Regions from separate parts of the Paenibacillus sp. 01T47 genome, predicted to be linked through region 1. Evidence: riboswitches for the same ligand, from Rfam matches in the RefSeq annotation. Region 1 holds a riboswitch; each other region holds the start of a gene.
The links. A riboswitch is a leader RNA that binds a small molecule or an ion and turns the genes downstream of it on or off. The one in region 1 is predicted to bind cyclic di-GMP.
Positions count from the first base shown of each region.

Region 2: another riboswitch for cyclic di-GMP. It lies ahead of AC1DOV_RS32850 (transglutaminase-like domain-containing protein); the one in region 1 lies ahead of AC1DOV_RS01300 (hypothetical protein).
Region 3: another riboswitch for cyclic di-GMP. It lies ahead of AC1DOV_RS29315 (EAL domain-containing protein); the one in region 1 lies ahead of AC1DOV_RS01300 (hypothetical protein).
Region 4: another riboswitch for cyclic di-GMP. It lies ahead of AC1DOV_RS18310 (SpaA isopeptide-forming pilin-related protein); the one in region 1 lies ahead of AC1DOV_RS01300 (hypothetical protein).

Region 1 is NZ_JBFTPA010000001.1:308,049-315,571, forward strand. Features, by position in the region: gene AC1DOV_RS01270 (MATE family efflux transporter) at 1-102, shown strand, start outside; partial or broken gene AC1DOV_RS01275 (IS30 family transposase) at 289-911, shown strand; gene rfbA (glucose-1-phosphate thymidylyltransferase RfbA) at 1,082-1,960, shown strand; gene rfbC (dTDP-4-dehydrorhamnose 3,5-epimerase) at 1,979-2,539, shown strand; gene AC1DOV_RS01290 (SDR family oxidoreductase) at 2,589-3,044, shown strand; gene rfbB (dTDP-glucose 4,6-dehydratase) at 3,337-4,341, shown strand; cyclic di-GMP riboswitch class I at 4,453-4,537, shown strand; gene AC1DOV_RS01300 (hypothetical protein) at 4,893-5,627, shown strand; gene AC1DOV_RS01305 (copper amine oxidase N-terminal domain-containing protein) at 5,652-6,611, shown strand; gene AC1DOV_RS01310 (hypothetical protein) at 6,827-7,006, opposite strand; gene AC1DOV_RS01315 (alpha/beta fold hydrolase) at 7,158-7,523, shown strand, end outside.
Region 2 is NZ_JBFTPA010000034.1:30,387-37,909, reverse strand. Features, by position in the region: gene AC1DOV_RS32850 (transglutaminase-like domain-containing protein) at 339-1,148, opposite strand; cyclic di-GMP riboswitch class I at 1,161-1,239, opposite strand; cyclic di-GMP riboswitch class I at 1,289-1,367, opposite strand; gene lysS (lysine--tRNA ligase) at 1,534-3,054, opposite strand; gene greA (transcription elongation factor GreA) at 3,223-3,699, opposite strand; gene AC1DOV_RS32835 (tRNA-dihydrouridine synthase) at 4,014-4,193, opposite strand; partial or broken gene AC1DOV_RS32830 (tRNA-dihydrouridine synthase) at 4,235-4,401, opposite strand; gene AC1DOV_RS32825 (helix-turn-helix domain-containing protein) at 4,460-4,672, opposite strand; gene folK (2-amino-4-hydroxy-6-hydroxymethyldihydropteridine diphosphokinase) at 4,624-5,181, opposite strand; gene folB (dihydroneopterin aldolase) at 5,156-5,542, opposite strand; gene folP (dihydropteroate synthase) at 5,604-6,452, opposite strand; gene pabC (aminodeoxychorismate lyase) at 6,498-7,388, opposite strand; gene pabA (aminodeoxychorismate/anthranilate synthase component II) at 7,385-7,523, opposite strand, start outside.
Region 3 is NZ_JBFTPA010000021.1:120,578-128,100, reverse strand. Features, by position in the region: gene AC1DOV_RS29320 (metallophosphoesterase) at 1-1,863, shown strand, start outside; cyclic di-GMP riboswitch class I at 1,980-2,065, shown strand; gene AC1DOV_RS29315 (EAL domain-containing protein) at 2,150-5,062, shown strand; gene speD (adenosylmethionine decarboxylase) at 5,197-6,006, shown strand; gene AC1DOV_RS29305 (SDR family oxidoreductase) at 6,014-6,883, shown strand; gene AC1DOV_RS29300 (SDR family oxidoreductase) at 6,892-7,523, opposite strand, start outside.
Region 4 is NZ_JBFTPA010000008.1:229,190-236,712, forward strand. Features, by position in the region: gene AC1DOV_RS18305 (response regulator) at 1-114, shown strand, start outside; gene AC1DOV_RS18310 (SpaA isopeptide-forming pilin-related protein) at 280-1,845, opposite strand; cyclic di-GMP riboswitch class II at 1,877-1,960, opposite strand; gene AC1DOV_RS18315 (hypothetical protein) at 2,206-2,667, shown strand; gene AC1DOV_RS18320 (ATP-dependent helicase ComFA) at 2,849-5,092, shown strand; gene AC1DOV_RS18325 (ComF family protein) at 5,089-5,973, shown strand; gene AC1DOV_RS18330 (TIGR03826 family flagellar region protein) at 6,088-6,504, shown strand; gene flgM (flagellar biosynthesis anti-sigma factor FlgM) at 6,613-6,879, shown strand; gene AC1DOV_RS18340 (flagellar protein FlgN) at 6,888-7,391, shown strand; gene flgK (flagellar hook-associated protein FlgK) at 7,411-7,523, shown strand, end outside.

The DNA.
Region 1 (7,523 bases):
TCAATTGTTGTTTTTGGATTTGTATATTGTGTTTATTTAATCATGAAGAGAAATGACATTATGAGAACTATAAAAAAAATAAGAACTTTATTAATGAAATGACGGATCGTAATATGAAGTGCGACACCTAAGAAAACAAAAAGTTCCACGATTAGATTCGTGTAAAATGGGAGTTACCACACCCCATGATTACAGGAGAATCCAACATAAGCTACTCCCGTTTTTGAATAGTCGAGCACGGACAACTAGAGATTTTACATCAATTAGGCTGGTCGGCTCGGGCGCTAAGAGAAGCGAAGGTTAGAGGGAAGGGGCTTTATATGCTTCAAATCTATATACAGATGCCTCTATGCTGGCCTACTTGCAATATGGGATATAAAAAGCACCTGCACCACAAAGGGAAGCGTCGTAAACCACTCGAAACACGTGGTTTACGACGCTTCCTCACAGGAATACCTATTAGCCAAAGTCCTAAGGAGGTTAGAAAGCGAGAAGCCTTTGGACATTGGGAGCTAGATACGATTGTTTCTAGTCGTGGAAAGAGCCGAGCTTGTGCTGCTACCTTTATAGAACGTAAAACAAGAATGTACATGGCCTTAAAGATGCCAGATCGCACCGCTTACTCCATGAAGGTAGCCTTTTGGTGTAATCACAAGCCAATATCAGCAAGCCGCATTTCAGAGCGCTAAAACCGATCGAGGGAAAGAATTTGTCTGTTATGTTGCTATGGAAAACTTCACGATGTAAAGGTCTACTTTGCGGAACTTTATTCCTCTTGGAAACGAGTTTCCAACAAAAATAGCAATGGTCTCCTGCGGGAGTTCTTCCTCAAGGGATACGATTTCGCAAGGGTTACGGATGAGGAAATAGCTGAAGCCATTCACCTTATTAACAACAGACCTCTAAAATGATTGGGCTGGAAGACCGCTCACGAATCTTTCATGGCTGAAGTGTCGGACTTAGCTTGACAAATCATCTTATTTTAAAATAAATTTTAAACATTTATTATAAAAATTTAATTGATTTTAAAAGATTATTATTATTACTTATAATTTGAATAATACATGAAAGGAGTTTCAAAATGAAGGGTATCATTTTAGCAGGTGGAAGTGGGACGCGATTGTACCCGTTAACCATGGTTACAAGCAAACAATTATTACCTGTTTACGATAAACCAATGATTTACTATCCATTATCTACTCTAATGTTAGCTGGAATCAAAGAAATATTAATTATCTCTACTCCTGAAGACACACCAAGATTTGAGGCTTTATTAGGAGATGGATCACAATTTGGTATATCATTACAGTATAAAGTACAACCAAGTCCTGATGGCTTAGCTCAGGCTTTTATTTTAGGTGAGCAGTTTATTGGAAATGATTCGGTATCTATGATTTTAGGAGATAATATTTACTATGGTAGTGGACTTCGTAAGATTTTAAAGAGTGCAGCAAGTAAAGAACAAGGTGCAACTGTATTCGGTTATCACGTACAAGATCCAGAAAGATTCGGTGTTGTAGAATTTGATAAGGCTGGTAAAGTGTTAAGCGTGGAAGAGAAGCCGCAGAATCCTAAATCTAACTATGCCATTACAGGTCTATATTTCTATGATAATCGAGTTGTGGATATTGCAAAAGAGATAAAGCCTTCTTCTCGTGGTGAGTTAGAAATTACGTCAATCAATGAATCATATTTGAAACTTAACGAGCTGGAAGTTGCATTGTTAGGACGAGGTTATACTTGGTTAGATACGGGTACACATCAGAGCCTGGTAGATGCGACTAATTTTGTTCGAACAGTAGAGGATCATCAAGGTATCAAAATTGCTGCTCCAGAAGAGATAGCTTATATTAACTCTTGGATCACTAAAGAACAACTTTGGGATTGTGGAGAAAAATTGAGTAAGACAGGATACGGACAATATTTAATGAAAGTAGCAAATGGTGAGATTCAGTATTAAATCGAAAGCGTGGTAAACATGAAATATACAAAAACAGAACTAGAAGGCGTATTGCTACTTAAACCGAGTGTATTTGGTGACCATCGTGGCTGGTTTATGGAAACATATAGCACAGCAAAGTACAAAGAAATTGGTTTAGAATTAGAGTTTGTTCAAGATAACCAATCCTTCTCGGCAGCTAAAGGGACATTACGTGGATTGCACTATCAACTCAATCCAAAAGCTCAAACAAAGCTAATCCGTTGTACGAAAGGGGCTATATTCGATGTCGCAGTTGATATTCGTCAAGGAAGTCCTACTTATGGACAATGGTATGGTGTCGAGTTAAGTGCCGATAATAAAGCACAACTGCTTGTTCCAAAAGGATTTGCACATGGCTTTATGACTTTAACAGAAGACGTGGAAGTACAATATAAGGTAGATGAATTATATGCCCCTGAATGCGATCGGGGAATAGTATGGAATGATCCTTCTATCGGTATTAAATGGCCTATAAATATTTCACCTATTCTATCTGATAAAGACGCCAAAGCTCCACTTTTCAAAGATGCTGAACAAAACTTTGGATATGGAGAATAGATAAAGAATATAGTGACAGGCCCGTGATGGACAGCGAAGTGGTTTAAATATGATAGGGACGGGTTGTATAGATAATTCTGCTGTTCAGGCGTACATATTTCAAATAAAACCGGACATCATCATACATTGTGCAGCATATACAGCGGAAAGTGACAAAGAAACATGCTGGAAGGTCAATGTTGAAGGAACAAAGTATCTGGCAGCATTAGCTAAAGAGATTGGCGCAAAGTTTATGTATATTAGTACGAATTATGTATTTGATGGTGAAGGTAAGGCTCTCTTCATGGAGTTGGATAAGCCTAATCCGTTTGGATATTACGGTCAAACGAAATATGAAGGCGAACTAGCCGTACAAGATTTAATTCAGACATCTTTTATTGTTCGTATATCGTGGGTTTTCGGTGTGAATGGAAATAACTTTGTGAAAACCATGCTTAGATTAGCCGAAAGCCGAAATCTGTTAAATGTAGTTTTCGATCAAATTGGTTCCCTACATACACTTTAGATCTGGCTAAATTATTAATAGATATGATCCAGACAGCAAAATATGGCACTTATCATGCTTCTAAATAAAGGAATTTGTAGTTGGGTGGATTTTTCAATAGAGATGTTTCAGTAAGCTGGAAAAGAGGTTATCGTAGAAGGAATTCCAACCGGGCGTTACCCTACTCCTGCTGTTTGGTGGTCTATTTCTAGAATGTCCAAGTAGAAACTAGAGGATAATAGTTTTAATCGCCTTCCAAACTGGCAGGATACTATTTACTTTTTTTAAATAAATTCACATTTGGGGTGGACAAATGACTAGAAGTAAAGTACTCGTTACCGGCGGCGCTGGATTTATTGGCGGTAATTTCGTTCAATATATGGTTAACAAATATCCGGAATATGAAATCGTTAATTTAGATCTATTAACGTATGCCGGTGAATTATCTAAGCATGAAGCTATTGAGAATAAAGAGAATTATCGATTTTTGAAATCAGATATTGCGGATCGTGACGCGATTACTTCAATTTTCGAATCGGAAATAATTAAGTATGTCGTACATTTTGCGGCTGAAAGCCATGTGGATCGCTCCATTACAGATCCAGGCGTATTCGTTCGTACGAATGTTTTGGGAACACAAGTGCTGCTGGAAGCTGCAAGGACATATGGAGTTACAAAATTTGTTCATGTCTCCACAGATGAGGTTTATGGTGATTTGGAGTTCGATCCGACAACCTTCTTTACAGAAGAAACACCGCTTCAACCTAACAGTCCATATAGTGCAAGTAAAGCGGGCTCTGATTTGCTAGTACGAGCTTATCACGAGACGTTTGGCATGGCTGTTAATATTACAAGGTGCTCAAACAATTATGGACCGTATCATTTTCCGGAGAAGCTTATTCCTTTGACCATATCGCGTGTATTTAATGATGAAAAGGTTCCAGTGTATGGAGACGGCAAGAATGTACGTGACTGGTTGCATGTATACGATCATTGTACAGCAATAGATCTGGTTCTACATGAAGGTATTAGCGGTGAGGTGTATAATGTAGGTGGTCATAATGAGCGTACGAATCTAGAAGTGGTAAAGACAATAATTAAGACGCTTGGAAAATCTGAAGATCTCATAGAATATGTTGAGGACAGATTAGGACATGATAAACGCTATGCTATTGACTCTTCTAAGTTAGAAAGGCTCGGATGGAAGCCAACCTTTAACTTTGAGACAGGGATAGTACAAACCATAGAATGGTATTTGTCCAACAAGATTTGGTGGGAATGTATTATTAGCGGTGATTATAAGAGCAATGATGAGTAATTAAGACTATATCTTGTTACTAACATCAGTTCTACATTGTTAACAAATATACCCTATACACCCCCCAACAATTTTGTTACCATACCATTAAACAAAACAACCGCATAACCCACACGATAAAGGCAAAACCATTGAAAAATGGTGACGCAAAGCTACAGGGGCTTATCTTTTAAAAGACTGCCAGCCAGCTACCGAATATCGTGCCTCCCGCGTGGTTTATGTGGAAACATGGAGGTTATTATTATGTTCATGCGCGCAAACGTTGTACGTGAATGGCATCAGCTCTGTATGGGATTCAATGAATTGCTGTGGAAAGATTGCTTAGATGAGAAAAAGCGCATGGAGATTTATTTGAGGATTGTTTATCACAAAAATAAACTAGCAGCTGTCTCATGAACTAGCACGTAGGGCGTCGTTAACAGATCTGAAAACGCTATATCCGCAAGCTGACGCCCCGTCACTATGAAGCGTCAGTTTTTTTATTTTAAAATCTAAGAAGGAGATTCATATGCAATCATTGCTTCTTTAGTGGCTCATATGAAACCAAAACAATGAAAAAAACGAACAAAACAATTTTGATTATCGCAGGTGCGCTCGTTGTTATCGGTATTGTCATTTATGGAAGCATGAGTCTCTATTCGAAGTTAAATCAGGTAGATGAACTGAATGGGCGTCTTGAAGAAGCTGCAGATAGTAATGCAGGGCAAGAGTCACCGAAGATTACGGAGCAGCCCAATGAACAATCTACTAATCAGACAGATCAGACTTCAGAACCTGATGCTACTCCATCACAAGAGCCTGATCTAGTTCCAACGACGCAGCCAGATGAAGTCCTTAAACCTAGTCCGAGCGCAACTTTGCCGCCAGATGAAGCGTCTAATAATGTAGACAAGGGACAAAAGCCGGATAAGGGATCTACAAACTCCGAAAATAAGTCCCAGAAGAAAAAAGAGATTGATGCTTCGGTTACAGCAAAGCTGGAAAAACTGAAATTTTCGTGTCAAGCAACCAGCAATAGCTTGGTTAAGCAGATTGCGAAAGAGCTTAGCGGGGATGAAGAAGCTACGCTTGCTACTATTCAAAGTAAATATCTGAATAAGGTATTTTCTGCGGAAGCCGATTGTGATGCCAGATTCAATCAATTAATAAGCAATGCCAAGAGCGAGTATAAAGCAGCCGATCTAGGTGAGCAAAGCTTTCCGGATTGGAGTGCGCAATACGAGAGTGCGAAGGCTGGTGCTAGAGCCAATGCGCTTGCAGTAATTGCAAACTCGCTAAACAAGTAAGCTTTACTATTCTGAGGAGGCTCTATGAAAAAGTCACGTATTCTATCTATTTTTCTGGTTGTAATGATGTTGTCATCCGTACTTGCAACCGCTGCATCCGCAGCAACCGAAACAATTAAGACAAAGACACAGCCCATTAAGCTGCAATTTGATGGACAAGCGCTTAAACTGCCCGATGGACAATATTCATTTATTCATCAAGGAAGTACATACGTACCGATTCGTTATATTTCTTACGCACTGCTAAAAACAGTGAATTGGGATGGTGCGAAAGCGACGATCTCCGAGCCAACAGTGAAAGAGCTTGCAGCGCTGAAGAAACAATTGCAAAGTGCCGCTACGGGCAGCCAGAAGCCGCAAACGAGCGTTACGATTGCGATACAGCCAGTTAATGCAACTCTTGTGTTTAATGGAAAGACGAAGGCATTGCCGGCTGGTCAATCCCTCTATGCCTATAAAGGCTCGATCTATGTGCCCATTCGTTTCTTGTCAGAATCAGTAGGCACGCAGATTAGCTACGATCCGGTGACGAAAACAGTTAGCGGTGAGTCAGCAGCATATCGAGCTGAGCAAGGTGGCGGCGGAGTCGTTCTTCCAGGCACGGGTGGCGGAACTGGAGGCTCTGGTGGTACAGGCGGTACGGGTAATGCCGGCGGTGGTGGCGTACCAGTTAAACCGACGTATGAGCAAATTACGGCAGAAGCAGAGAACAAGCTTGCTGCGCTGAAAGAAAGCTGCAAGGTAACTCTTATGGATATTGGCTTGCAGTATGTAGCGGCAACGGATAAGACGGTTCAAGCTCAGCTTAAAGCTAAAGGACTTCAAGAAGTAGACAATTGCTCTGCAAGGTTTGAAGTTATCATGTCAGATACGAAAGCTAAGTTGACGACGAATGGGTATAGCACAGACGTTCTTGCTTCCTACAGAGAAGCCTTTAACAAAGAGCTTGAAGCAGGAAGAGCTATTGCAGAAGGTTTGATGTAATAGGAGTTTTCACTTCTTTTTTGTAAAATTAAAGCAGGGGCAGAAGAGGTCGCGATGACTTCTTCTGCCCCTGCTTTGCGTTATCTTTCCAATGATAAGAAGTGATAAATGCATTTGCTTGCATTTATTTATAATTTATCTTAGTTATAAGAAATCAGTTGCAGCTATAGGGGATAAGGGCTCCTATTTAGCCCACACTTCCTTAAATACAAATTTTAAGGCTTGTAAGTCGTTAGCGGTACGTTCAGCTTATTGTAGGTTGTCATGCAGATTGAAAATGTATAATGAATTTTCCAATCCAATTCCTGATATATTTTAACAAGAAAAGGATTACCCAAATCAAGCAGAGTGATCATTAACAGCAAAAAGCTGCGTTCAAATAGCTTGCTTTGCATGTTTTTTGTCTCCCCTTACAAGAATTTGTTGTAAAATGTAAAAAAATGACTCATTTCACTAGCAAAGCCACTACCATAGTACTAAAATTTGCATTACACTAGCATTACAGACTAACCTAAAATCATACAGTAGTGGTAATGTAGGGGGACTATGGACATATTTAATTTGTTCTACCAATTCAATCAGTGCACTTCTGATCCTGATGCTGAAGTTGTAGTACTCTTACACGGCCTAGGTCTAAATGCTCGTGTGTGGGAGCCGCTGGCTGCTGTGCTAACTAAACGGTATCATGTTGTACGGTATGATTTGCGCGGGCATGGGGAGCGATCACATGACGGTTCTCAGTTAACATGGGAGCTGCTTTGCAATGATTTTGATGACATTTTCCACTTATATAGCATAACGGAAGCACATTTGGTCGGTCACGGACTTGGCGGTAATCTTGCTGCAAGGTATGGAATGAGCCGCCCGGAGCGAGTGAAGTCGTTTGTTCTTATTTCGACGATTGGGTTTTAT
Region 2 (7,523 bases), on a different contig from region 1:
CCAGGATCAAACTCTCCAAATTGGTGTTTGAAATGCTCATTACTTTTTTATCGCTTTTTTCGCTTATCCCGAAGGATTTGCGAGGCAGTTATTACTCGTTGTTCAGTTTTCAAAGAGCAATCTTTTCTCTCTCGTCGACCGTGTATCTCGTTGGCGACCTAGATAATATATCATAGGCGTATATAGCATTGCAAGTGTTTTTTTATTATTTACGAAAAAGTTTTCAACACTCCTATTTGCCTTCTAATTGCGCAATCGTTGCTTCGCTTCCTCCTCACCTATATTGAAGAAAGACATAAAAAAACGAGCTCTGCGATTTCCGCAAGCTCGTATAACTTCTAATATGTTTTTGTAACTGTATATTGAGCTGCATCCTTGATAAGCTCATACTTTTTCTTGCCCTTCTTTAGACCCGCATCAACTGTCGTATCAATCGTAACCCATTTCCCATCCAAGTACACTTCGTTCCAAGCATGATAAACATCCACATAAGTAGATTGTCCCATCAAGAGCTTCGTAGGGATATCCACGCTCCGCAGCATTGCCGCAAACAATGAAGCGTATCCGTAGCAGATATCCTTTCTCGATTTAAATGTGCGATCAATATTGGGGAGGTAATCAACTGACAGATTAGCAGCTAATTGATTATCATAACTTACATTCGTAATAATATACTCGTAGATTGCCTTTACTTTCTCCATATCCGTTTTTTTATTGCTCGCTAATTCTTTTGCCTTGACGATGGCGCTGCTCGCATTCGACCAGTCAATGTTCTGGATGGAATTCAAGTACAAAACCTTGTTGTCTTTCAAATCAAGCGTCACCGTTTCTTTCTTCGCCAGTTTGTATTTGTTGCCTGTTGTATTCTCTAGAACAGATATCGTATATTCGCCATTGCCAAGCTGCAATGGAAACTTCTCAGCTGTTTTTCCGCCGGTTAGATTATATGTATAGTTTGATGCGCCTTTTGCGATCATAAGCTTCGTTTTCACTTTAGTGTTCACTGCATATTGTACGGAGACAACACCTTTATCTAAATTCCCCGTATTGAGCCAATCAGAAGAGTCCGCTTCATTTGCCTGAACGACCGTTACATGGATGGATGCAAAAAGAACAAAAGCTGCGATGACTAACATAAATTTACGCATGAATATACTCCCTTCGGTAGCTGGCTGCCATCTTACGGAAGGCCCTTTAGCTTTGCGTCCCTACCTTTCGATAGGTTTGCCATTATCGTGTGAAGCGCTATGTGATGAATTTCCCTATAAAAACAAAAAAAGCCTGTTCATTCGGTAGCTGGCTGCCATCTTACGGAAGGCCCTTTAGCTTTGCGTCCCTACCTTTCGATAGGTTTGCCGTTATCGTGTAGCGCTTTATTAGTTCTATTCTACCATATGAATCTAGCAAATCAATAGATTGTACTACAATATCAATCATAATTTGAATGTTTTTAAGGATTGTTGTTGCAAATTCTCGATATTAGAAAAAAAGAACCGTTGGCTGCTAAAAGCCAAACGGTTCCTTGTTTCTTTCTTATTCAGCAGAACGCTGATCTCTCATATGAGGGAACAACAGTACATCACGAATAGATGGAGCATCTGTTAGAAGCATGATCAATCGGTCGATACCGATTCCTAGTCCGCCTGTTGGCGGCATGCCGTATTCCAGAGCGCGGATAAAGTCTTCATCCATCTCATGCGCCTCGTCATTTCCATGCTCACGCTCAACAAGCTGCGACTCGAAACGCTCACGCTGATCAATCGGATCGTTAAGCTCCGTAAATGCATTAGCATGCTCACGTGCTACGATGAATAGCTCAAAACGATCGGTGAAGCGTGGATCTGCTTCGCTCTTCTTAGCAAGCGGCGAAATAGCAACCGGATGTCCTGTAACAAAGGTTGGCTGAATAAGCGTGTGCTCACCGAACTGTTCAAAGAAAGCGTTGAGAATATGACCAAACGTCATATGCGGATCAACGGCAACTTTGTGTTCTTTCGCCAAACGATGGGCTTCCTCGTCGCTCATTTCCACGCCGAAATCTACGCCAGTCGTTTCTTTGACAAGCTCAACCATGCTGACACGGCGCCACTGAGGTGTCAAATCAATTTCTTGGCCTTGATAAGTGATTTTCGTTGTTCCAAGAACCTCTTGCGCAATATGTGCGATGACATTCTCTGTCAATGCCATAATATCCTTGTAATCCGCATAAGCCTCGTAAAGCTCAATCATTGTAAACTCTGGATTGTGGCGAGTCGAAATCCCCTCATTCCGGTATACACGGCCGATCTCATATACTTTCTCCAATCCGCCTACAATCAGTCGCTTCAAATGAAGCTCGATTGCAATACGCATGTAGAGCTGCATGTCCAGCGCATTATGATGCGTTTCGAAAGGGCGTGCTGCAGCACCGCCTGCAATGGAATGCAGCGTTGGTGTTTCTACTTCTAAATACCCGCGGGAATCTAGGTAGCGACGCATGGATTGAATGATTTTGGAACGAGTAATAAAGGTTTGTTGGACGTCGGGATTCACGATAAGGTCAACATAACGCTGACGATAACGAAGCTCTACGTCTTTCAAGCCATGATATTTATCAGGCAATGGAAGAAGCGACTTTGTCAAAACTTCAATATCACGCGCTTTGACAGAGACTTCGCCTGTATTCGTTTTGAATACAACGCCTACTACGCCAATGATGTCACCGATATCCAGCAAGTCAAAAGCTGCAAACTTATGCTCTTCAACGGAATCTTTACGAACATAAATTTGAACCTTGCCGCTCAAATCTTGAATCGTAGCAAAACCCGCTTTGCCCATGCCGCGTTTCTGCATAATACGGCCAGCAATACGCACTTCAACCGCTTTTTCTTCTATTTCTTCTTTGCTGAGCCCTTCATAGGCTTGTACAATATCTTTGGCGTTATGAGTGCGTTCGAACTTTCGGCCGAATGGATCCACACCTAACCCTCTAAGCTCGTCCAATTTGTTTCTGCGAATTTGCAAGAGCTCACTTAGCTCCTGCTGTTCATTGTTTTCTTGTTCCACTTCTTTCATCTCCTTGATCATTCGGCAAAAGCAAGCAGCTGTCACCGGATTCATGCAGCAAAATCTCGTTTCGCAATAAAATATAAGCAATGTATAGACCTGTAATATACGTTCTTATATTTTAAACGTTCAAAAAGCTTCCTACAAGGAAGCTTTTTGAACCGCTCATAGCAAACATTATTTTTTGATATCGAGAATTTTGTATTGAATAATGCCGACTGGTACGCTAACTTCGACAACGGTGCCTTTTTTCTTGCCTAAAATCGCTTTACCAACCGGGCTTTCATTTGAAATCTTGTTTTGCAAAGGATCGGCTTCCGCTGTACCAACAATGGAATAATCCATTGTGTCGCCATACTCCATATCCTCAACCGTTACGATCGAACCGATGCTCACGGTATCAATATCAATATCGTCATTATTTATAATACGCGCATTGCGCAACATTTTCTCAAGGGTAAGAACGCGGCCTTCGATAAATGCTTGCTCATTCTTCGCATCTTCATATTCCGAGTTTTCGCTTATATCACCATAGCCAATTGCTACTTTAATACGTTCAGCTACTTCACGACGCTTGACCGACTTTAGGTTCTCTAATTCATCTTCGAGCTTTCGCAGCCCTTCTTGAGTCAGAATGATTTGCTTATCGTTCATCTTTCCGATTCTCCTGTCATGTGACTAATTTTTCATACCTTGTATGAATTCACTGTTACCTAATATATTACGCTTCTTATTCCTCATACCAACTGTTGTTTGAAGCGCTCTTGATGTCTTCGTTAGATTATATTGCACGATTATATTGCAAAGTTACCCTGAATGTCAATCAAAGCCAGACGACCCATTGAAACCGTTTCATTTCTGAAATGTAGAGCAGAAGCCGCATGATAGCGGCTTTTGTCGAATGGTGTCGGCTCGCTCCCGTTACAGGGTAAATCGCATAACCGATCTATTTGTATTTTAGTAAGCGTCTACTTCTGCAGAACCCGCTTCTTTGCTGAAACAGCACTGACAGCTTGGAATTCTTCGTCCTCTCCAAGCGAGTGGACGTAGTTTTCCAAAATCGCTACCATCGGATCACGGCCTGTATGTTCGAGCAGCCTTTTTGCATCCTCTGGTGAGAAAACGTCGCCATTCCCAATTACGGGAATCGATACCGCTACTTTGACATCCTTTATAATGTCCCAATTAGCCTTACCCGTATACTACCATGCAAAATGGCCTTGTCGCTTACCATCTCCGCACATACAAGACCCGTTCCAAACTCCTTGGCAATTAATCAAAGGCAGGATAGCACACGCTTGCCATCGGCGCTAGCACCACTCTGTTCTTCATTTCGATGCCACCGATTTTCAGCATGTCACTCCTTCCTCCTCTTCTAACTGCTTATTGTTCATGTCTTGTGTACCAGACAGCACTATTCACGGTTATCAGACATTAATTCCTCATAGCTGATTCCGAGCGTCTTAGCGATATGATTTAATAACTTCGTATCCGTCTTTCTTGTTCCTCGCTCCAATGAGCCAAGAACGGCCACCGATACGCCAAGCTCCTTGGCCAGCTCCTGCTGAGTATAGCCCTTCAGCTTTCGAAAGGCTCTGACGCGCTGCGCCAATTGATTGTTTTCCATAACGTAATGCCTTCCTTTCCATCCAGAAGCGCTGCTTCAGATACTGCGCTTACCTCGGACTGCAGCCGATGTGTTTGATCCAAAACATCATGCAGCGGAACGAGAACGAACGACCGCTCCATCATACGCGGATGCGGCAAAGTTAATTCCTCTTGATCCATTCTGACATTATCGTATAGGAGCAGATCAAGGTCAATGGTTCTCGGTCCCCAACGAATTTGTCGAACTCTACCGAGCTGCTGCTCGTACTCCAAAAGCTGACGCAAAAGCATTAATGGAGATAGTGTCGTTCGTACAGCTAATGCCATATTGATAAAGGGCGGTTGCTCTGTGTAGCCTACCGGATCAGTCTCATACATGCCTGACACTCTGCTTACCACGATGCTCGGGTGCGCATCGATGAGGCTAATCGCTTCCAGCAGCAGTTGCTCACGGTTTCCCATGTTAGATCCTAAAGCAATATATGCCTCTGCCTGTGCGCCATCAAGCGGGAATTGTTCGTCCATCATTGTCCCGCTTTCTGCGCAGTTCTACCGTTACTCCGTCAAAATGGATATCAAACGGCGGGTTTGGCTTCGTTACTCGAACCGTCACTTCATTTACCATAGTATAAACTTCCAGTACTTGCGATGCAATGTGACCTGTTAAAGCTTCGATAAGCTTAAACGGAGGGCCCTCTACAATCGTTTTCGTGAGAGCGTGGATTTCTGCATAATTCACCGTACTGTTCAAATCATCGGTTAACGCCGCTTGCTCCAAATCCATATTGAGTTCAACATCCACATAATATTTCTGGCCTAGCTTGTTTTCTTCAGGAAATACGCCGTGGTAGCCGTAAAACCTCATCCCTTTGATCATCATTTTATCCATTATAGTCACTCTCCTAACGATGTACCTTATTTAAAATAAGAAATGGCATTCAACAACACAATTAATGTCGATATAAAATGGCGTCCGTCATAAGTGCAGTACGCTTAATTGCACGCACATCATGCACACGTACGATTTGGCAGCCGTGCGCAATGCCAAGAGCAACCGTCGCAGCCGTTCCCTCAACAAGCTCATCAACAGGCAGATTCAGCGTCTGCTTAATGAATCGTTTACGCGAGGTACCAAGCAGCACCGGATATCCAAGTGCATGCAGCTCGGATAGACGGCCAAGCAGCTCCAGATTATCCTCATAGGTTTTGGCAAAACCAATACCCGGATCTAGCCAGATTTGATCTTCAGCGATGCCAGCCGTTCGCGCAATGCTTACACTGCCCTGCAAATCTGCAAGTACATCGGGAACAAAATCATTATAGTCTCTCGCATGGCGGTTATGATTGATGATGACAGGACAAGCATATTCAGCTGCAACTGCGGCCATATTAGGGTCACCCTTAAGCCCCCAAATGTCATTAATAATATGAGCACCCGCCTCTAGCGCATGCCGTGCAGTCTCAGCTTTGTATGTATCGATGGATAAAGGGATGTGCGGCAGCGCCTTACGCAATGCCTGAATAACAGGAAGGATACGCCGCAGCTCTTCCTCCACTCCCACCGGTTCAAATCCTGGACGTGTCGATTCACCGCCAATATCAATAATATCAGCACCTTCCTCCACCATCGCTTTCGCACGGGCAAGAGCCGCATCCACACTCGTATAGCTCCCGCCGTCCGAGAAAGAATCAGGTGTCGCATTCAAAATGCCCATAATCAACGTACGCCCGCCTAGCTCCAGCCTCGTTCCGCTGCCAAACTCATATGCTCTTTTATAGAAATTTGGTTGTTGATCCATTGTTAGACCGCCATCCTTCTTCTTAATGTTACATGATTATAGAGCTTAGATAGCTCCAGCATCACCGTCAATTGTCGTCTGTCGGTAAAGAGTAAGCAATTGCTTCGTAATAGACCCTGCTTGACCGTTGCCGATAACTCTACTCACCCCGCCAGCTTCTGATAACAGAGTAACGGGAACGAGCTCCTGAATGGAATTGGTGAGCCATATCTCGTCGGCCGTTTGCAGCTTCTCCAAGCTATAAAGGCCCTCTTCGGTTACATACCCTGCACTGCCAGCCAGCTCCAGAACTCGCTCGCGCGTTATGCCCGGCAATATGCCGGTGTCCAGTTCAGGCGTATATACAACATTGTCCTTAGCAAAAAACAAGTTGCTCACGATTCCCTCCGCCAACCATCCTTCTCGGCTGAGCATAAGACCCTCGGCCCCAGGCGCAGCACCACTGGCAAGCAGCTCTCGCTTAGCAATAATATTGTTCATATAATGGAGAGACTTAAAGCGAACCTCACCCTCAGGCGTATTCCTCCTTGTCTGCAAAAGCCGCAGCTCCCGTCCGCGCATATGAACCGCATCATTAACCGGCGGCAAAGCCTTTACAAGCATTAACACATTCGGCTGTTCATAATCTCCTGTCGGCAACCCTAGCTCAGCTTCGCCTGCACTGACGGTTAGTCTTATATAGCCATCTTTTAATTCATTCGCTTCAAGAAGCTCATTAAAGGAGCTGCGCAGCTCCTCCATATTAGGCGTGTACTGAATTCCTAGCTGATCACAGCCTGAGCATAACCGCTTCATATGCCTGTCTAGTAAGTAAGGTTTCCCCTCATAGGTGCGGAAAGTCTCGAACAAACCTATACCGTACAAAAAGCCGTGATCATAAACTGAGATCACGGCTTCGCTCGCATCCATTACGGAGCCGTTCAGTTCGACCTTCATCGCACTGCGCCCGTCCGATTTTGCAAGAAATTACGAAGCATCGTCAAGCCATGCTCCGTTATAATGGACTCAGGGTGAAATTGCACCCCTTCAATTGCATATTCCTTATGACGCAAACCCATAATTTCTCCTTCA
Region 3 (7,523 bases), on a different contig from region 1:
GAGACAGGAAAGGTCAGCGGTACAAAAGTATTGCTCGTTGGAGATTGGATCGATAAGGGAAGCCGCACTAAGGAAATCATTGATTTCCTATATACGAATCAGGATAAGTTTTTGTTTGTGCTTGGCAATCATGAAAACTTCGTCCATAAATATATGCGTGGTGAAATCAAAGGTGTGGAAGAGGAGCTGCTGCATGCCTACTTCGATTCGACTGAGGTGCTGAGAGGCGATGCTGAGCTGCTTCAGAAGTTTAATCATCTCGTATCGCTGTCGAAGCCTTTCTACAGAATGGTAGGAAAATCAGGACCATCCTATTATGTGACTCACGCGCCATGCGAGAACAAATATATTGGCAAGCTGGATGTGAATTCGATCCGTCATCAGCGCAATTTTAGACTCGACCGATCGGCGCCGATTGAAGCACAGCTTGCGTTTCTGAAGCGGGATGCAGCAGGAAACCAGCCGTATCATGTTTTTGGACATGTGGCTGCTAAACAAGCATTTCGGATCAGAAATAAAATCCATTTGGATTCAGGCGCAGTTCACGGCAATCTGCTAACCTCGGTTTCTCTGTCGGTGAAGCCGACTTTCAAATCACAGAAATCGGCAATAGCCGGCATGGAAGGCGAGCTTCCTGCTCTCTTCAAAGAGGAACGCAAAGTATCGCTGCAGGAGCTGGATGATGATGAAGCCCGCAGATTGCAGTATTGCTCGCGCAATAAAATTAACTTTATTTCAGGAACCATGTCTCCTGCAGATAAGGATGAAGCGGCGGGTGAGCTGGAATCGCTGAGGAAAGGGCTGAACTATTTTATGGAGCGCGGTGTTAAAGAGGTCGTGCTGCAGCCCAAATATATGGGATCACGCTGCAATGTTTATTTGCATGCAGATATCGAGCAATGTTTTGCAGTGAGCCGCAATGGGTACAAAATAAATAAGGTTGACCTAACCGCTGTTTATGAGCGACTGCTGCAAAGATTCGGAAGCTACATGAAGGAAAACGATATATCGATGCTTCTGCTGGATGGCGAGCTTTTGCCATGGGAGGCGCTGGGAGAAGGTCTCATCGAAAAGCAGTTTAAGCCAATTGAGAAGGGGCTTGAGACAGAGCTTGCTTTCCTGAAGGCGAATGGATTCGAGGAAGCGTTCGGAAAGCTTGCGCATGATTTCAAGGAAAGTGGTTTTGAAAAGGATCAGTTTCACCTTAGCAAAGGGGCTATTAATGAGAAATATGGCCTAGCCGTCTACCAAAACTTTAAACATGTTCATTCTATTCTTGAGAAAAACAGGCCAATTGATGAGCATATCAAAGCATATGAAACGTATAAGAGGCAGCTGGAGCTGTATGCCGAGGCTGGGGAGCTTGAATACAAGCCATTTTCGCTGCTTAAGATCGTATACGTAGACGGAAGCGAGCAGCTGCCAGCGTGGAAAACCTCGGAGATGTATCGTTTCCTCTCTGACGATCCATTCATCACGCTTGTTCTGTCTGATGAGGAGAGCTATGAGCTTGCAGAAAAATATTTCTACACGCTTACGGTAGACAATCATATGGAAGGTGTCGTGATTAAGCCGGAGATGCCTCAGCCGTACACGGTTCCCTATATGAAAGTGCGCAATAAGGAATACATGTCTATTATTTACGGTTATGATTATAGATTTCCGCACAAGTACAATAAGCTCATCAAGCAAAAAAATATTACGCAAAAGCTTCGTACATCATTTAACGAGTACCGGCTAGGACAGCATATGCTTGCGATTCCTTTTGCTGAAATTGCCCCGGAAAACGATGGATATCAAGCGGCTGTTGCGAATCTTTTGTTTGAGGTTGCCAAAGAGAAGGAAATCGATCCTAGATTGTAAATCATCAATATACCAAACCTCCCAAAATGGGAGGTTTTTCTACATCATTCGACCTATTATGAAATTGGTTATGGTATATATCGGAATAATATGGAATACTGGTATATGTAAAAAGTCCTAGTAAAAAGCAAAGTTGTCGAAAGACAATGACGCAAAGCCAACAGGCCTAAAGGAAATTTCCAAAGGTGGCTGGGTTGCCAAAAGGATGAGTGATAACATACCTATATCCTCTCCTTAAAAACTTCAGGTTACCGCCTACGTTATGAATAAGAGGGGATATTTAGCAATGAAACAAATGATTAAACGTTTTAATGGCAATGTTAATGTTGGTAGTTTTAATATTGTTCAAAAGTTAGCTAATTTAGGATACTGGGAGTTTGACCATATTCGCAGAGAAGCATCCTGGTCGAATCAAATGTTCGAAATATATGGTATGAAATCTGATTTCTCGATGACGATTGAACAATTTTTTGAGTTCGTGCATCCCGAAGATCGTGAGCGCGTTAATGAGCAGTTCCACCTTGCAATTGAATCAAAAAAGGAAAGCGTTTCCGAGTACAGAATCGTTCGTCAGGGCGGTGAAGTTAGACATGTGGTGGAAAACATTACGTTCATACGGAATGCCGAAAACGAGATATTGTTGACGATAGGCATGATTCAGGATGTTACGGAAAATAAAAAAATACAGCATCGCCTCACACTAGAAGAGCAGCTTTATAAATCGATATTTGAAAACAATCCTGATGCTGTCTTTTCTTTAGACGCACAAGGGCGTTTTTTGTCATGCAATTCAGTGCTTGAGCAACTTTTTGGATATACGAAAGAGGAAATTATTAATGATAGTTTTCATAAATTTGTAGATGCCGCAGCGCTGGATAAAACGATTCAATATTTTGAGCAAACGGTCAAGACGCTGAATCCTCAAAACTATGATACGACAGGCATTACGAGAACAGGGCAAACGGTCGAATTTAATGTGACCAATATTCCAATCATTATTAATAAAAAGCTTATCGGTGTCTACGGCATTGCCAAGGATATTACGCAGCAAAAAATGATTGAGCAGTCGTTGACTGAGACCGAATTAAAATACCGCAGTATTGTCGAGCAATCCATTGTCGGTATTTTTGTCGCGCAGAAAAACAACTTCGTTTATTCAAATGATCAGCTCAATAAAATGTTCGGTTATGACTCCTTGATCGGTATGGATATTATACAGACGATTCATCCCTCAGACCGTGAAGCCGTCGTTAATCAGCTAACGAAGTTACAGGAGGGGCAGTCTTTATCTAATTTCTGCCACAGAGCCATTAAACAAGATGGGACGAATATTCATTGCGAAGTGCACTATAATCAAGTGTCAAATATGGGTGAGCAAGCGATCGTTGGCGTAGTCCTTGATATTACGGATCGAAGCAAGGCTGAGGAATTAAATCAATATTTGGCTTACCACGATTATTTAACGGAGATGCCAAATCGCAGAATGTTTGAAGACCAGCTAGATAAGCAGCTAAGGGTAAGCGAGTATTTTAAGCAGAGGCTGGCGATCATGCTGATTGACGTGGATCGTTTCAAATATGTAAATGATACGCTTGGGCATCCGATTGGGGATGAGCTGCTGAAACAAATCGCCTTTCGATTGATGAGCAATTTACGTGATGGCCAAACCGTATTCCGACTTGGCGGAGACGAATTTGCAATTATTATAGCTGATGTAAAGCAGCAAAACGAAATCAAGGATATGGCAGCTACTATTATTAAGCTTATCAATGAGCAATTTTTGATAGAAGGATATGAGCTGAATGTAACTGCAAGTATTGGAATCAGTCAATCGCCTGGCGATGGGAGCTCGGTGGAGCAGTTGATGAAAAACGCGAATGCGGCTCTTTATCATGCGAAGTCCAGAGGCAGCAACCAATCACAGTGCTATTCCGCTTCTTTAAATGTGCAATCATTCAAATTGTTTTCACTCAGCAATGATTTGCGTAAAGCGCAGGAAAGAGGAGAGCTGTTCCTTCATTATATGCCTCGCGTACATTCGCAAACGATGGAAATTGTTGGCGTTGAGGCGCTGCTGCGCTGGAATCATCCGGATTGGGGATTGGTTGCTCCGTCTGAATTCATACCGATCGCAGAGGAAACGGGGCTTATTGTATCGATAGGAGAATGGGTGCTTCGCGAAGCCTGTATGCAGCATAAACGGTGGCAGAGCTTAGGCCTGCCTTCGGTTACGCTGTCGGTTAACTTTTCGGTGCAGCAGCTTCTTCAGCAAAATATATTGCATACCATCGATCAGATCATCGAGGAGACAGGAATTTCCCAAGATCGATTGGAAATTGAAATAACGGAAAGCTCTTTTATTAGCAATGAGAATGCGGTGACTGAATTGCTGCTGGAGCTGAAGAAAAGAAAAATCAAAGTATCGCTTGATGATTTTGGAACCGGCTATTCCTCTCTTTATTTATTGAAGCGCTTGGCACTCGATACGATCAAAATTGATCGGTCATTTATCGAGGAGTTGATGACGGATCGGAGAAATAAAAGCATTATCGAATGCATTATTCAATTGGCTGGCGAGCTGGGCATGCAGGTGGTGGCTGAAGGCGTTGAAACGAAGGAGCAATTCAACTATTTACGCGAGCAGCGATGCGATGAAATCCAAGGTTATTATTTCAGTCGTCCTGTAGAGCCGGACAGCATCGTACAACTTTTGAGCCGAAGATCTTGTAAAGAGCCTGCTTTATTTATGCCAAGTAAAGAGGTGCTCGTTAATCGGAGAAAAAGCTTTCGAATCGATTTGAAGCATTGTCTATTGGCAGAGATGACCATTACGATGTTCAAAGGTAGCAGTGTGAAGCTTGGGAGTACAGAGGTGTTTGTTCGAAACATCGGACCAGGCGGGCTCCGGTTTATAGTCGGTGTGAAGCTGCCCGTTAACAGCGATATTCTCTTGATGTTTAAGACGAAAATTCTTGATCAAATGTATGTGCTATTCGGATTTATCGTTTGGTACAATGAACTGGGCAAAGACATTTATGAATATGGTGTGCAATTTCAATTAAAAGAAAAGCAGCAGGATGAGCTCGTCAATACGCTTAATTTCCTAGCCATTAAGCAGCGTGATGGCATGCTTCCTCAAACACAGGTGTATGTGGGAGATCCGATACTCCGGATTAAGGAATTGAAAAAACATAATTAAAAATGAGATGGAAAAAGCATTTTACATTCGGTAAAACCGGGGCGTGAAATGCTTTTTTTGTGCAACATAAAAGTTTTGCCGCATCGGTCTTTGGGTAAAAGGAAATAGTAGTTATTGAAAAGGAGGATGTGCGCTTGAAACTTACACCGGAACAAAGAATTCAGCTGCATGGCTTTAATAATTTAACGAAGTCACTCAGCTTCAATATGTATGATGTGTGTTATACAAGAACGAAAGAAGAGCGTGAAGCATATATCGCCTATATAGACGAACAATATAATTCGGATAGGCTGACGAATATTTTGGAAACGGTATCGGATATTATTGGAGCGCATGTGCTTAATATTGCAAAGCAGGATTATGAGCCGCAGGGTGCCAGCGTTACTTTGCTCGTATCGGAAGGGCCGGTAATTGGCGGACCCAATGAGTCGTTTGAAGAATCGCCGGGTCCCTTGCCTGATTCCGTAGTGATGCATTTGGATAAAAGCCATATAACGGTTCATACGTATCCGGAATATCATCCGAACGAAGGGATAAGCACGTTCCGCGCAGATATTGATGTATCGACCTGCGGCGAGATCTCACCGCTTAAAGCGCTGAACTATCTGATCCATTCATTTGATACCGATATTATGACACTGGATTATCGTGTGAGAGGTTTCACGCGCGACATTAATGGTTATAAACTTTTTATTGATCATGATATTAACTCGATTCAGAACTACATACCGAAGAAGGAATCTCTTTTGTATGACATGATCGACGTTAATATTTATCAAGAAAATGTGTTTCATACCAAATGCAAGCTGAAGCAATTTGATTTGAACAACTATTTGTTCGGCTATACGAAGGATTCGTTGTCAACCATAGAGCAAGAGGAAATTACGAGAAGATTAAAGACCGAGATGGATGAAATCTTTTATGGAAAAAATATAAGGAGCTGATTTTCTCATGTCTAAATCGTCATCACAAAAAAATATTAACCCGCCGCAGCACCAAAACCGTCAACCGGGCATTGAATCCGAGATGAAGCCGCTGCCGATTTTTGAATTGGATTCATATAAAGCGGCAGGCAAGCTGAAAGGGAAGACGGCTATTATTACGGGTGGAGATAGCGGCATTGGCCGCGCGGTAGCCGTTGCTTTTGCCAAAGAGGGCGCGGATTTAGCGATCGTATATTTGAATGAGCATGACGATGCAGAGAAGACGAAGGAAGTTGTAGAGAAAGCTGGCGTGAAATGTTTGCTTATAGCTGGCGACGTCGGCGAAGAGGATTTTTGCAAAAGTGTCATCGAGCAGACGATTAAGGAGTACGGCAAGCTGGATATTTTGGTGAATAATGCGGCAGAGCAGCATGTGCAGCAGAAGCTTGAGGATATTACATCCGATCAGCTTGTGGCTACGTTCCGTACGAATGTGTTCAGCATGTTCTATTTGACGATCGTCGCTTTGCCGCATTTGAAGGCATCCAGCTCCATCATCAATACGGCATCTATAACGGCATACAAAGGCAATCCGACGTTAATTGATTACTCCGCTACAAAAGGAGCGATCGTTTCCTTTACGCGCGCATTGTCAGTGAATTTGGCTGAGCAAGGCATTCGTGTTAACGGTGTAGCTCCCGGACCGATCTGGACGCCGCTTATTCCAGCGACATTCGATGAACAGTCCGTAGCCACTTTTGGCTCAGATACACCGATGAAACGACCAGGACAGCCGCATGAGTTAGCAGCTGCCTATGTCTACCTAGCTTGTGATGATTCCAGTTATATGTCAGGCCAAATGCTGCATATTAACGGCGGAGAAGTTGTAAACGGGTAAAGTAAGTATTACAAGAAACCATGCTGCTTTGCATAATTTCCCCAGTGCGGCTGTCTGCCATCGACGTCGGTAATGCCGAACTCATCAGACAGCTGCCAGCTCGGGAATACTTGTCCGGATCTTTCCAGCAAATCGCTGCTTGCTGCAAGAGCTGCGATTCCGCGTCCGACAAAAAATGGCGTTTCCGATTGGCTGAAATGCTCGGCATCTGGTTTGCCGCCATGCACAGCATCAAGCCACGTTTCTTCCGTTACTTCAAAATGCTCCAGCATTTCCTCAGAGCGAAGGAAGCCGGGAGTTACAGCAACAGCCGTTACATCATAGGGCTTAAGGTCAGCTGCCATTGCCGCTGCAAGATGTATAGGCGAAATTTTGGCCAAGCTATAAAACAAGCTTCCGCGATAACGGTAATCGATTCCGTCCGTTACTTCAATGATTAGTCCCTTTCTTCGTTTCACCAGCAATGGAGCCCCATAATGACTCGTAATGAGATGAGCTTTTACGGCACGCTCTTGCATTAACAGGCCCTTACTTAACGAATGCTCCCAAAACGGCTTTCCCCATTCCGTTAATTTTTCTCCTCCCCAAATGTTATTGACCAGCACATCCAGTTGTCCATTTTGCTCCTTGTTGATTTGCT
Region 4 (7,523 bases), on a different contig from region 1:
ATTAGCGAAAAGACGGTTAAAAACCATGTGAGCAGCATTTTGCAAAAGATGGAAGTTGATGACCGTACGCAAGCTGTTATCCAATCGATCAAATATGGATGGGTTACACTGTAGTAGCCTTTTTGATCATTACTTACATATCGAGCAAAACCCCGTATCGGTTGATACGGGGTTTTTTGTTTGCATATAAAGTTGCCTTGCAGTGCCTGTGTTAAAGAAAAACACTCCTAAGCTGTATAAAACCAGCCTAAGAGTGCGTGGTGAAACATATAATCTTAACTATTTTCTTTGTTTTTGTCTGCGAAGAGAAATGAATCCCGCTGAAAGGGCAAATGCCCCGATGAGATAATAAGGAACCGGACTGCTTTCGCCTGTTTTTGGCAGAGTAGCAAGCGGGACTTGATCTTCATCTACAGCAACAACAGGATCGATTGGCGGCTCGCCTTCTCCACCTTCAGTAACTCCTCCAACAGGTGGATCTTCATCATCAATTTCAACAATTGGTGTTGCTTCAGGTGACGATGTAGGTGTTGTCGTTACCGTAGTTGTAGCAGTAGGTGTGTTGTTAGGCGTGCTCACAGGTGTGGAAGGTGGTGTAGTGTTAGGTGTGCTCTCAGGTGTAGGAGTTGGTGTAGCTGTAGGCGTGCTCTCAGGTGTAGGAGTTGGTGTAGCTGTAGGCGTGCTCTCAGGTGTAGAAGTTGGTGTAACTGTAGGCGTAGTCTCAGGTGTAGGAGTTGGTGTAGCAGTAGGTGTAGTCTCAGGTGTCGATGACGGTGTTGGAGTAGGCGTAGAGCAGGTTTCGCCTTCATTCACAAGTGAAAGCTCCTTCTCCTTGCCCCAATGGATCTTCAGCGTATTAGGTACAGCTTGTGGATCAGTTGGGCTGACGAGCTCCGTATTTGTTGAAAAGCTTACGGAACCTTTTCCAGGTATTACGCCGTTTCCTGTTTGAGTGGAATTCGGAATTTCCCATGAATAAGAAACCTCGATGTTACTCTCGTTACTTACTTTCCATGTTCTTGTTTTATTTGGATCGGCGGAGCAGGCTGTTTCAAGTTTGAGCTTAGCCGTATTGATAACTGCTTTTTGCACAGAGTTATCTGTGGTTACTACGATCTGCTGGGTAGCCACTAAATCGGTGGTAAAGCCATCTAAGGTTAATTCTTTTAATGTATAGGTACCGATAGGTAATTCGTTGAATTGCAAAATACCGTCACTATTGGTAACACCGCTTTTGACTAATTTACCGTCTTTCCAAAGCTCGAAGGTAATGCCTGCATGAGGAGCGCCCTCGACATCATTTAAATGTTTATTGATGATGATACTGCCCGTACAGCTGTTCGAAAGCTTTAGATTCCATGCTAAAATTTTGTCACCATGAGCGCCGGGACCTAATGTTTTAATTAAATCTCCGCTATAGATATCTAATTGATAAGGCAAACATTTTGGAATGTTAATCGTAACGGAGTAAGTACCTGCTTTTGGATATATAATAGACTGTCCCTCAAAAAATGTTTGCTTGTTGTATGGAATGGTTGTATCGCCGGGTCCAGGTGCCCAGTCAGCAGGGCCTTCATAGCCGGAGAAGCTGACTCTAACACAATCTTTTAGCGTCTGGAACGTAGCGGTAGCTGTTCCGTTATTATTGACTACGATATTGGAATGCGTGGCAATGACATCCTTGCGATCTGATGAGTACTGTGGACAGCTATTCTCATCTACGAGTGCCGCAGCATTCGTACCTTGATTGCTATCACCTTCGGCCATGGCAATGGAACTAAGCGACAACGAAAAAATTAATAACAGAGCCAGGGCTAAACTGATTTTTTTCCTAAAATAACGCATCTTTCACTCTCCTCTTAGATACGTAGTGGGGTTCCAAGAGGGCCGGTTACACTACTAGCTCCATATAATCCAAGTGTCCAATTGTAGATTATACTTCATCGCTTCCCTAGTTATTTTGATTGTGAAAATCCACTCTCCCTTTCTATATGCGTGCACCGGTTAGATATGCATGCTTTCATATTAAAATGATAACATGTATTGGAAATTGCTCAAGGGTGTTTCTTTGTCAGAAAATGACTAATAATCAGCATAAAGCAGGATATAATTTTGGCATAACACACATTTTGTCACCTTGTCCCTTGATTGCGGAACCAGTGGGCTCTTCATGGCATATAGTGTCACAAAGAGGAGGTGGCCGCCATGTTTGAACTTCTACTTCTTGTTATTGGCTGTTATGCTTTGGCTGCATTGTCGGTGCATCTGGCGTATCGAATTTGGCGAGGGCGCCAGCAATCCAGCAAGCATTATGTGCTCGTAGCTGACGTTCAGCAAAACAATATGGAATGGTATGTACGTTCGCTGTTTTCTTTCTCTCGGCGAATGGGGAAAAACGTTCGTTTGACGATCGTAGATCAAGGGGTTACAGAGGAGACACTGGCTATTGTTGAACGATTAGCTAGAAGGGGCGATGAGGTCAGGATTCACTCTAATGGATCTAACCCGTTGTCTGGAAGCGAAGACGGTAAGCGCTCTCAAACAGAGGGTGTGGATGGAACTCAGCTGCTATGGCTGCTCCAGGCAGAAGGAGTTGTGTCGCTTTCCGATCATGCGGTGCTAATTGATTTGCAAAATCCGACAGATTTGTCGAAAATGCCATTTTAGTATATACTCTACGGTAATGAAATAGTCGGAGTGAAGCACACTCAATAACGCAAATGCGTTGTTGGGTGTGCTTTTTTTTGTTTACAGTGCTTGCAATTTGTCTGGGAAGGGAGAGGCTGTATTTAACTTAACAGATGAATAATGAAATTAGTTCTATAAAGTGTCAAGGGAGCGAATAGAGATGAGGGCACAATTGTATGTTGTGAAAGTGAATGGATGCTGGCAGGCTCGACTGACTATCAAAGCAATGGTGGATAAATACTTCTGGATGCATGGAGCGTTTGGTGAAGCGGGATTCTTGAACAACGAGATCGCAGAGGAGGGATGGCTGCTAAAAGAAGAACTGCCGCTCGGGGATGCGTGTATTGCAGTGGAGCTTTGGGATGCGGCTATAAAACGTGGCAATGGCGGCAGAAATAACGCGAGTAAAAGCTTAAATGAGGGGGGACGGAATGCTGATTATGAGGCGATTGAGCTGTTGGCGGCATGTGCGGAGGAAGCAAAAGCTGATGGGGCGGGTGGAGATGCAGCAACTGGCGGGTTGAATAGTAGTAATCAGAAATCTAGCGAGCTGGAGAGAAATTATCGGAAATACAGTGGTGGAGTAGAGCAAGCAGTTCATAATGGCAAGATTAGTTTGGGGAGTCGTTGGCGCTTTTTGGGTAGCCGAGGGAAGCGGAAAGGAGCGTTGGCGATAGAGAGGCTTTTTGGTTTAGTGGAGAGGTGGGAGAAGGTAAGGGGCGCTGTGGTTGGGGAAATCGGAGGAGAAGCGATTGCGAATAATGGTGAAAAGCGTAGCAGCGCTAAGCGTGTGGGTGGCGAGGAGGCGGGAGTTTATAGCGCTGAAGAGCTGGGAGAGTTTGCGGCAGGAGCGAAGCTTGCCGCGGGTATGCTGCAGGGACGTGCGCTTTTGCGAAGCGAGGCGCACGCCCTGTTGTCTAGCGCAAGCTGTCCCGGTGCCGCGTCAAGCTGGAGAGAATTGCTCCAGCTTGCTTCGCTGCTCGGGCAGGTGCGCCTGAGCGGATCAATAGCCGCCGTGGGTGGCGGGCGATTGGACGCTTTGGGGCGCCGCAGGCGGGAGCGCAGCTGTTTGCGCTGTGGGAGCGGCGAGGCGCAAATGCACCGCACGGCATGTGCAGCGTGCGGGAGGCACTGCGCCTATTGCATGGCGTGCATTGGGATGGGGCGAAGCCGGGAATGTGAGCTGCTTATTACGGGGCAGCGCGCGGGGTTGAATTGGGCAGAGACGACGGTTCGCGGCTCTGGTAAGGGGTTGAGGCCGCTGACGTATGAACAGCGGCTTGATAAATGGGGGCTTAGCCCTGCGCAGACAGCTGCAGCAGCTAAGGCGCTGCAGTTTGTGGAAAAGCCGCCGATAGATGCGGCTTTATCAAAGCTGGACAAGCAGCGCCAGATGAGAGAGTTTCTTCTTTGGGCTGTAACAGGAGCGGGCAAGACGGAGATGATTTTTCCGCTTGTGGAGTCTGTCCTGCTGCGCGGTGGAAAGGCACTGATTTCCACACCGCGCCGTGACGTGGTGATCGAGCTTGACCCGCGTATTCGGAGAGCTTTTCCTAAGGCTTCAGTCGTAACATTATACGGTGGTAGTGAGCAGCGCTGGGAAAGCGGAGATATTACGCTTGCGACTACGCATCAGCTGATGCGATTTTATCAAGGCTTTGATCTCGTTGTAGTTGATGAACTGGATGCGTTTCCTTTTGCGGGTGACCCGCTGCTGCATTTTGCAGCAGACAAGAGCTGTGCGCCAGGTGCTGCTCGTTTGCTGCTGTCCGCTACGCCGCCTAGTGAGCTGCAAAGAGCAGCAAAACGCGGGAAGCTCCCTCATGCAAGAGTACCTGTTCGTTATCATCGTCATCCGCTTCCCGTACCCAAGCTTCTACAAACGCCTACAGTAAAGCAGATGCTCCAGCACCGCAAGCTGCCGTCAAAGCTCTTAGCAGCCATGCGGTCATCGCTTGATCGCGGTGCCCAGCTTTTTGTATTCGTGCAGCAAATTGCTCAAACCGAGCCTATGGCGGCTTTACTGCGTGCTGCTCTTTCACATGCTGTTGTTGCGGCAACCTCTTCACAGGATGAAGAACGAACGGAGAAGGTGCAGCGTTTTCGCTCACGGGATATACGAGTTCTAGTCACAACTACCATTCTAGAGAGGGGCGTAACGATTCCTAAAAGCGATGTCTATATTCTCGACGCGGACGGAAGGTTATTTGACGAGGCTTCACTGGTTCAAATGGCTGGAAGAGCAGGCCGCTCTGCGGATGATCCATTCGGTCGTGTGTACTTTTGCAGCCATGATCGCAATCGACCACAGCTGCAGGCGGTACGCCATATTCAAACGATGAACCGCATGGCTCGCAAGCAAGGCTACTTGCTCCCCGCATCAAAAGGAGGCTCGCCAAAATGAACGTCTCGCCAAGAGCATGGCTGCAGCGTCTGCAATCCGCTTTCACCACATCCGCGCAGCTGCTCGCTCCAACGTCTGCCGCATGTCTCCTATGCGGCAAACCGCAAAGCGAGGCTCGCAGCGCGAGCAGCTACAACCACGTGAAGCTGACGACCCAGCTTCGCAAATCCCTTTGCGGAGCGTGCCTCTCCGCAATACCATGGCTGACCCGCATCGCCTGCCGTAGATGCGGGCGCGGCATCCCATGCGAAGACTGCATACGTCGTCCGCATAGCGCATTCATATGCAACCGCAGCGCGGTTCATTATAATCAAGCCATGCGAGCGATGCTCGCCTTGTACAAATATAGGGGCAATGAGCGGCTTGCTCCTTTGCTCGGGGACATGCTCTTGCCTGCATTCGAGGCGATGACCTTTGAAATTATTCAACAGTCTATCGTGGCAAGCAGCAGCAGCCGCAAACCAAAAATATCGATAGCAGACTGCTGGGATGCTGTTACCTACGTTCCTGTAAGTGAAGAACGAGCAGCAGATCGGGGGTTCAACCAAGCGGAGCAGCTCGCCAGCCACATCGCGAGGCGTTTTCAGCTGCCGCTTATGGAATTGCTCATTCGTTCGCGACATTCAGAGAAGCAGAGCTTCAAAACGCGCTCCGAAAGAATGCGCGATACGCAATCTCTTTTTGAAGTGAATACGAACAATTTGAGCTTATTAGCCTCTGAATCCCATAGCAAAAAGCATCTATACGATAGAGCTATTCGTATACTTTTAATCGATGATATCTACACAACTGGAAGCACGGCAGAAGCCTGCTCTAAGGCTCTGCACCGTTATGTGGAGCTTCCGCTCGATATCTATATTTTGACCTGGGCTCGTTCATAATCCAGCTAGGCTGATAGATCTAATAATTAGATTCATAGTGAAAAAGTTAGTGCTATCGATTAGAATGTAACTAATAGCTAGTATGGTTTTACAAAAAAAGGAGGGCTCAGAGCGATGAACCTAGATAATTGTCCTCGCTGCGGTAAGCTTTTTGCAAAAAACTTTAGAGACGTGTGCCCATCTTGCATGCGAGATATTGATAAAGAGTATGAGCTTTGCGCAAACTTTTTGCGTGAGTTTAGAGGCTCAATTATAACTGAGGTATCGGATGCTACTGGCGTTTCGATTAAGCAAATTACGAAGTTCATACGCGAGGGACGCATCTCTATTTTGAATGCACCAAATATGTCATACCCTTGTGAATCCTGCGGAACGCTGATTCGTGAACATCAACTATGTGACAATTGTCGTTTCCGTATCGAGAAGGACAAGAAGCAAATGTTCCAAGATATATCGAGGAAAGAAGATTTAAAGAGTGCGTATAATCCAACGGGTGTTTATAAAGGATTAGAAAAATACAAAGATAAATGATTTAATTTAAAATTTTGTTGACTATAAAATTTCACTTGACTGAAGCCGATAATACTTGTAAAGGTAATCGGCTTTTTTAGTTCCTGTAAATAATGAGGTGGGTAAACAATGAAAATAAATGAGACGAATCGTATCGGAGCACTTAATCCATACCAGAAGCATTCGGAGTCCAGAGTAGGCGGGACAGACAAGGCTAAGCAGAAGGACGAAGTCCAAATCTCTGCTGCAGCTAAGGAATTGCTATCGACAAGCAAAGCAAGCGGAGCGGACAGAACAGAACATATTGAGCAGCTGAAGCGTTCGGTAGCAACAGGCAACTATCATGTGGAAGCTGGCAAGATAGCCGAGAAGCTGCTTCCCTTCCTGAAGGAGTAATCCTCTAAATGAATGAGTACATCCAGCAAATCATCGTGATTTTGCAAGAGCTTTTAGACGAGCACCTGCAGCTAATTGAATACGGCAACGCGAAGACGTCGGCTATTACAGTGAACCAAGTAGAGACGCTCTCGTATATTTCAAGCAAAGAGAAGAAGAGTCTTCAGCGGATCATGGAACTGGAGCAGCAGCGTATCTTTTTGATAGGGAAATATATGCTTGATCAGAAGCTGACTGCCCATCGTTCGTTCAAAATGGAGAAGCTCATACAGGCTGTATACCAAGCGAATGAGAAGCAGCAGCTTCAGGCGATATGGAATGAGCTGTCGGCAGCACTTAAGAAACTTCAAGATATTAACGAATTCAATCAACAGCTCGTAAGGATGACTCTGGAGCATTTGCATTTTACGCAAGATTTGCTGCTTGGTCCGACTGAGGAAGAAGCGACCTATCATCGTGCTGTTCAAGGCATGGCCTTAAATCGTAATGGCCGCTTTAATATGAAAACGTAACAAGAGAGGACAATATACGATGGCATCCACTTTTCATGGCTTAGAAACGGCAAGGCGCAGCTTATTCACTACTCAGTCTGCTCTGAATACAACTGGACACAACATTTCAAACGCGAATACGGCAGGCTACTC